3 regions of the Brevibacillus sp. SAFN-007a genome follow, and region 1 is predicted to be linked to each of the others. Evidence: riboswitches for the same ligand, from Rfam matches in the RefSeq annotation. Region 1 holds a riboswitch; each other region holds the start of a gene.

Region 1 (2,267 bases):
ACCCCTCCTCTACTTCCTCACTAGGAGATTCGACACAGTCCTACCTTTTCCCTTCGCTCAAAACCCACCAATAACTGGAAAAATTTCCCCATAACAAAAAGAGCCCAGTAGCTTTACCAGGCTCTTGCTTTGCCGTTCTTATTTTGCCAGTTGAGCAGCTTCTTGCTTCAGCACTTCTGCTTTGTCTGTTTGCTCCCAAGGAACATTCAGGTCATTGCGTCCAAAGTGGCCGTAAGCCGCTGTTTGTTTGTAGATAGGACGACGCAGGTCGAGCTGCTTGATGATGCCAGCCGGACGCAGGTCGAAGTGCTTGCGAACCAGTTTCACCAGATCTTCTTCGGAAATGGTTCCAGTACCAAACGTATCGACAGAGATGGATACAGGCTGTGCTACCCCGATGGCGTAAGCCACTTGCACTTCGCATTTGTCAGCCAGACCTGCAGCCACGATGTTTTTCGCCACGTAGCGAGCCGCGTAAGCGCCGGAGCGGTCTACCTTGGTCGGATCTTTACCGGAGAACGCGCCGCCACCGTGACGAGCGTAGCCGCCGTACGTGTCTACGATGATTTTGCGGCCAGTCAAGCCAGCATCCCCTTGAGGTCCGCCGATGACGAAACGGCCAGTCGGGTTGATGAAGTATTTGGTGTCAGCGTCCAGCAGCTCGGCTGGAACGACTGGCTTGATTACGTGTTCCATCAGGTCTTGCTTGATTTGCTCCAAAGTCGCCTCAGGAGCGTGTTGGGTGGAAATAACGATCGTGTCGATGCGAACTGGCTTGTCTCCATCGTATTCAACGGTTACTTGCGTTTTGCCGTCTGGACGCAGGTAAGCGAGGGTGCCGTTTTTGCGCACTTCGGTCAAGCGGCGAGCCAGTTTGTGGGACATGCTGATTGGCAGTGGCATCAGTTCAGGTGTTTCGTTGCAAGCAAAACCGAACATCAGACCTTGGTCGCCTGCACCGATTGCTTCGATCTCAGCGTCCGTCATTTTGCCTTCGCGCGCTTCCAACGCTTGGTCTACGCCCAAAGCGATGTCGGCGGATTGCTCCCCGATTGCGGTGATAACGCCGCAAGTGTCAGCGTCAAAGCCGAACTTCGCGCGATCGTAACCGATTTCGCGAATGGTTTCGCGAACCAGTTTTTGGATGTCTACATACGTGTTGGTAGTGATTTCACCCGCTACGAGAACCAGACCGGTGGTGACGGAAGTTTCGCAAGCTACGCGAGCGTTTGGGTCCTTGGACAAAATCGCGTCCAGGATGGCGTCGGAAATTTGGTCACAAATTTTATCCGGATGTCCTTCCGTTACAGACTCAGATGTGAACAGACGACGACCTTTTTGCAAAGCCATGAGAAATTACCTCCTTTGACCTCATACAAGTAGTTTGGTAGCCGAGTCAGGATTTTATCGACGTCAACGCAAATAAAAAACCTTTTCCATCTTGGGAGGAAAAGGTTTGAGCGCTTTTAGCTTCCTTCATCCTCTTATCGGCCAGAACAGATATCCGTCCTGCTGGTTAGCACCGCTCGAGACGGTTGCCGAGCTTCATAGGGCCAGTCCCTCCGCCTGCTCTGGATAAGAGTATCCATTACGGATTATAGAATAATTGTTTTTTGAGGTGGTGTCAATAGACTTTTACCCGAGTACGCTCATGGCCGAAACCGCCCTGGGCAAAACGCTGGGGAATCGCCTGCGGGAAGCGTCTGTGATGAATAGCGCTGCGTTTCACCGGGGACGATCCGGCCGGAGTTCGGGTCTCTACACGCAAGAAATTCGCAGAATCATTTCCTATACTTGGTACGATTTGGCGATCAACACAACAACCTCCGCCCGCGTGGCGCTTCCCTGGGGCTTGAAGGTCGAACCGTATCCATTCAGCCAGTTTCGCGCCGTCAAAGCCTCGATCGCCGGGGCTGCCCAGTGGCTCGCCGGCACATCGCGATAGCTCGCTGCGCTGCGGCTGTGCAGAGCGATGCCCTTCGCCCTGGCGATCATCGCGGCCATCTCCGCCCGCGAAACGGCTTGGTCAGGCTTGATCTGACTGTTTGGATACCCCTTCAAGATTCCGAGCTGATACGCCACTCCAAGGGTGTTGTACGCCCAATGCTTTTTTGGCAAATCGGAAAAAATCGTCTTGCCCGTATACGCACTGGCTACCTTTGCGCCGGTAGCCCGCATCGCCTGCAACAGCATGGTGGCAAACTGGGCTCGGGTTACAGCCTGGTTGGGCTTGAACGTCGCATCCGCAAAGCCCTGGACAATTCCTT
Region 2 (2,267 bases), on a different contig from region 1:
GGAACGGGGAGCCAGGCAAAAAACGAGCCTTGCGACGGCGGAGCCTGCCAGCCGATGCGATGCAAATGGGAGAACAGCGTATTGCGGCGGCTCTCGTAGACGGCCACCAGATCGCGCACGCACTGCTGCGAGTCTGTCATCGCCTTAGCCGCAGCCATTTGGACGGCCCCAAACAGACTGACGAAGTAGTGATCCTGAATCAGATTGATGAGTCTCACCAGCTCGCGGTTGCCGACCATCGCGCCCACGCGCCAGCCGGCCATATTGTACGTTTTGGACAGCGTGTAGAACTCTACTCCGACCTCTTTTGCCCCCGGCACCTGCATGAAGCTGACAGGCTTTTGGCCGTCGTAGCTGATCGCGCCGTACGCGAAGTCGTGACAGACAACGATCTCTTGCTTGCGCGCAAACCGGACGGTCTCCTCGTAAAAGGCAAACGGGGCATTCACCGCTGTCGGGTTATTCGGATAGTTCAAAAACATCAGCTTGGCGCGGTCCAAATCGGCTTGCGGGATTTTGCTGTAGTCGGGCAAAAACCGGTTTTCTGCCATCAGCGGCATCATGGACATCCGGCCGTTCACGACCGCGACGCCGGACCAGTAATCCGGATAGCCAGGGTCCGGCACGAGCGCTACATCGCCCGCGTTCATCAGCACCTGGCAAATTTCCACGAGTCCGGTCTTGCTTCCGAACAAAATCGCCACTTCTTCCTCCGGATCGAGGTCCACAGCAAATTCTTGCTTGTACCAGTGGGCGACCGCCTGCTTCAGCTCCAAGCGACCGGAGAATGGCGGATATTTGTGGTGCAGCGGATTTTCTGCCTGTGCCTTCAGCTCTTCCACAATATGCGGCGGGGTAGGCAAGTCCGGATTCCCTTGGCCCAGATTAATGACGTCATGCCCGCTAGCGATGACTTTGTTTACTTTTGCCACCAATGTCGCAAAAAACTGGGTCGGGAGCCGATCCATCATGTCGGAAGGTTGGATGCGCATCTGTCTTCAGTTCCTTTCTTTTTTGGCCAATGTACAGCAAAAACCCCCTCTTTCCGTACAGAAAAAGGGGGAGATCAAGCTTGGTCACGTCCTTATCTGTCAGGAATTCTCCTGCTGGAATTGGCACAGCATCTGCAACACGAAAAGCGTGCAGATCCGCTGCCGGGCTTCATAGGGCCAGTCCCTCCGCCTCTCTTTATAAGTAAATCACACGGAATATACTGTTTTAATCTTCTTCATACTACCTTGCCTGCTCCAAACGTGTCAAGATGCTTCGCACGGCCAACGAATTTTTCCTGGCTACAGCTTTTCCGCGGCCGTCGCAGGCACTTTTTGGACGCGGCCTTGAAAAGCGCTGTGCAGGGCGAAGAACAGCACAGACAAAAGAGCCAGCCCCGCCATGATGTACAAAAGCCCTTGCGCCTGGAGGTGCTGGAAAATGACGGCCCCGAGCAACGGTCCGAGCATGCGTCCCGCAGATCCCGTACCCGAGATCAGCCCTTGAATGAAGCCTTCGCGCCCCTGTGGGGTAAACTCCGCCGCCACGGCAGGTACGGCCGGCCAGACGAGCATCTCTCCCAGCGTCATAATGAACATTCCGGCGACGAAACCAGCGTAGGAGGTCGTCTGCGCCAAAATCAGCATCGACAGCACGAACACGTACGAGCCGAGCAGCATTTGCGCCCGGAGCGTGCGGGCGAAGCGGCGGATGACCCAGGCGATCAGCGGCTGGCCGAACAAAATCAGTCCGCCGTTGATCGTCCACAGCAAGCTGTACTGGCGCAAGGAAATGCCCAGCGATTGCATGTAGGTCGACAGCACCGTCGTCCACTGGACGTAGACCATCCAGCTGATGAACAGCCCGCTGCACAAGAGTAGCAAGGCGCCCCACGCCACTTTTTTCGTCGGCAGTTGCTGTAGCGGCGAAAGGGCCTCAACCGGTTTCCGATGGGCTGCCGGGGTTTGAACGGCAGCGGCGGGAGCGCCTGCTGTCTTGGCTTGCTCCGCCTGATGGCCCCGCTCTGTGACCGCCTTGAGTTGCCGAGGCAGGACGAGCGCGAACATGGTAAGCACGATCACTTGCGCGATGGCGTTGCCAAAGAACGTCCAGGCAAACGAAATACTCGCCAGCATGCCGCCGAGGGCAGAGCCAGCCGCCACCCCGGCATTGAGCGCGACGTAGATCATGTTGATTCCTTTGCGCCCGCCCTCCGGCCACAGGACGACAGCGAGTGCATTCATGACCGGAGACAGCGCGCCGTAAAACAGCCCGTT
Region 3 (2,267 bases), on a different contig from region 1:
CAAATTCGCGTGGCGCTCTACAACGAGGACTTTGCCAAAAAAGGTCTTGGCAGCATCATCGACACGCTGTACCGCGATCCCTCGCTGTCCAGCCGGTTGTTCCCGTGCGTGCTGGAAGGCAATGCCTACGACACGTTGACGTATCCGTACCCGGAGGAAGGCAATATCGGAATCTACCTGTACCGGATGATTGAACAAAACGTACACGGGGAAAAAATCCCGTCTGCCACCATGCACGAATTTTTTCGCGCGTACTATGACACCGGGATCGACCCGATCATGCCGTACATCGCCAGAAAAGGGGACGAGCTGCAAATCAAAGGGGTCGCATTGTTTCAGGGGGATCGCTTCGTGGGCTGGATCACGCCCAGGGAAGCGTTTCTCATCAAGCTCGTGCATGGGAAATTCCGCGTCGGCAGCTACGAGACGTCCGTGCCCGTCCATATTTTCGGGGAGACAGACAAGGAGCGCGGTCATGACACGGATACGGTACACCTTGCTTTTGATACGATTTCCAGCAGTGCCCGCGTTCAACTGGAACAAGTATCGCCCCCGGTGTTCGATGTTCGCATCCGTTTGCAGGCGCGAATTCTTGAGCTGTCCAGGCCGTTGAAGCTGGAAGAAGCTTCGCTGATGAAAACGATGGAGAAGGCTTTGGAACAGAAAATCCAGCAGGAGCTGGAACAGGTCGTCCAAAAGCTTCAGGGCCTGAATGTCGATCCGGTCGGCTTTGGCATCATCTATCGCGCGCAGCGCAGAGGGCTGGAGCGCTTTTCTCCCAGCGATTGGCGGAAGATGTTTCGGGAAGCGACGTTCCGTTTTCATGTCAAAGCGACCATCATTCGGAATGGAGTCATGGATTAAAAAAGTTTTTCCTGTGATTGCTATTGACGAGATATTTTCAAAAAGGATATAATCCGGTTTGTATCAGAAAACGATGAAAAACGAATATCCTATGCGTGGAAATCTTTCTTATCAAGAGAGGCGGAGGGACAGGCCCGATGAAGCCCGGCAACCGGTTCATTTTATGAAAATGGACGTCGCGGTGCCAATTCCTACAAGATTGGTTGGATCTTGATAGATGAGAAAGGTGGATGCGAACGTATATATGCGTTGCAGCCCCTTTTTCGTTTATGAAAAAGGGGTTTTTACGTTTTTCACAAGGAATGTACGGAGATTTGCAGGAGGTGGATGCGTTGATTCAATTACAGAATTTGCATAAAAGCTATCAGGTACAGGGCAAGACGATTCCGGCCTTGCTCGGGATTGACCTTTCCATAGAGCAAGGAGAAATTTACGGGATTATCGGCCATTCCGGGGCAGGGAAAAGCACGCTGATCCGTTGCATCAACCTGTTGGAGCGGCCCACGTCGGGACAGGTTATTGTCAATGGGGTGGATTTGACCAAGCTCGACGACGCCAAGCTTCAGGAAAAGCGCCGCGAGATCGGGATGATTTTTCAACACTTCAACCTGCTGTCCTCTTCGACGGTTGCGGAAAATGTCGCGTTTCCGCTCAAGCTGGCAAAGCGTCCCAAAGAAGAGATTCAGAAAAAAGTGGACGACCTGCTCAAGCTGGTAGGCTTGGAAGCCCATCGGGACAAATATCCGTCCCAACTCTCCGGCGGTCAGAAGCAGCGCGTCGGCATTGCGAGGGCATTGGCGAACGACCCGAAAGTGCTTTTGTGCGACGAGGCGACCTCGGCTCTCGATCCGCAGACGACCAACTCGATTTTGGCGCTGCTGTTGGACATTAATCGCAAGCTGGGCTTGACCATCGTGCTGATTACCCACGAAATGCATGTCATCCGTTCCACTTGTGACCGGGTCGGCGTGATCGACGGCGGGAAAATCGTCGAGTCGGGCGAGGTGCTGGATGTGTTCCTCAAGCCGCAGCATCCGACAACGCAGGAATTTGTCGAGCAAGTGGCGGATTCCACCGAGCTGCGCGAAGCGGTGGCGCACGAAAAAGCAGCGGGGAACCGCACGATTGCGCGCGTGACTTTCCTGGGGGAAAAGACGTACCAGCCGATCTTGTTCCAGACAATGCAGGAGACAGGCACGGTATTCAGTATTTTGCAGGGAACGATTTCCCGGATGAAGGATACGCCGTACGGCCAACTGGTCGTCGAACTGGAAGGCGATATCCGGCAAAACGAAAAAACCATCGAGACGTTGCGTCAGCGTGGCTTGGAAGTAGAGGTGATATAGATGGACTGGACTATGGAAAATGTGGATTGGTCGGAGATTGCCGAGGGTACACTAGAT

The links. Region 1 has a riboswitch for S-adenosylmethionine ahead of metK (methionine adenosyltransferase). Riboswitches for the same ligand answer to the same signal wherever they lie in the genome.
Region 2: another riboswitch for S-adenosylmethionine. It lies ahead of ACTHO6_RS07010 (pyridoxal phosphate-dependent aminotransferase); the one in region 1 lies ahead of metK (methionine adenosyltransferase).
Region 3: another riboswitch for S-adenosylmethionine. It lies ahead of ACTHO6_RS13295 (methionine ABC transporter ATP-binding protein); the one in region 1 lies ahead of metK (methionine adenosyltransferase).

The regions. Positions count from the first base shown of each region.
Region 1 is NZ_JBQCKK010000002.1:334,600-336,866, reverse strand. Features, by position in the region: gene metK (methionine adenosyltransferase) at 139-1,350, opposite strand; SAM riboswitch class I at 1,482-1,582, opposite strand; gene ACTHO6_RS04930 (S8 family peptidase) at 1,789-2,267, opposite strand, start outside.
Region 2 is NZ_JBQCKK010000004.1:58,911-61,177, forward strand. Features, by position in the region: gene ACTHO6_RS07010 (pyridoxal phosphate-dependent aminotransferase) at 1-992, opposite strand, end outside; SAM riboswitch class I at 1,082-1,197, opposite strand; gene ACTHO6_RS07015 (MFS transporter) at 1,293-2,267, opposite strand, start outside.
Region 3 is NZ_JBQCKK010000011.1:50,613-52,879, reverse strand. Features, by position in the region: gene ACTHO6_RS13300 (Ger(x)C family spore germination protein) at 1-864, shown strand, start outside; SAM riboswitch class I at 970-1,088, shown strand; gene ACTHO6_RS13295 (methionine ABC transporter ATP-binding protein) at 1,197-2,210, shown strand; gene ACTHO6_RS13290 (methionine ABC transporter permease) at 2,211-2,267, shown strand, end outside.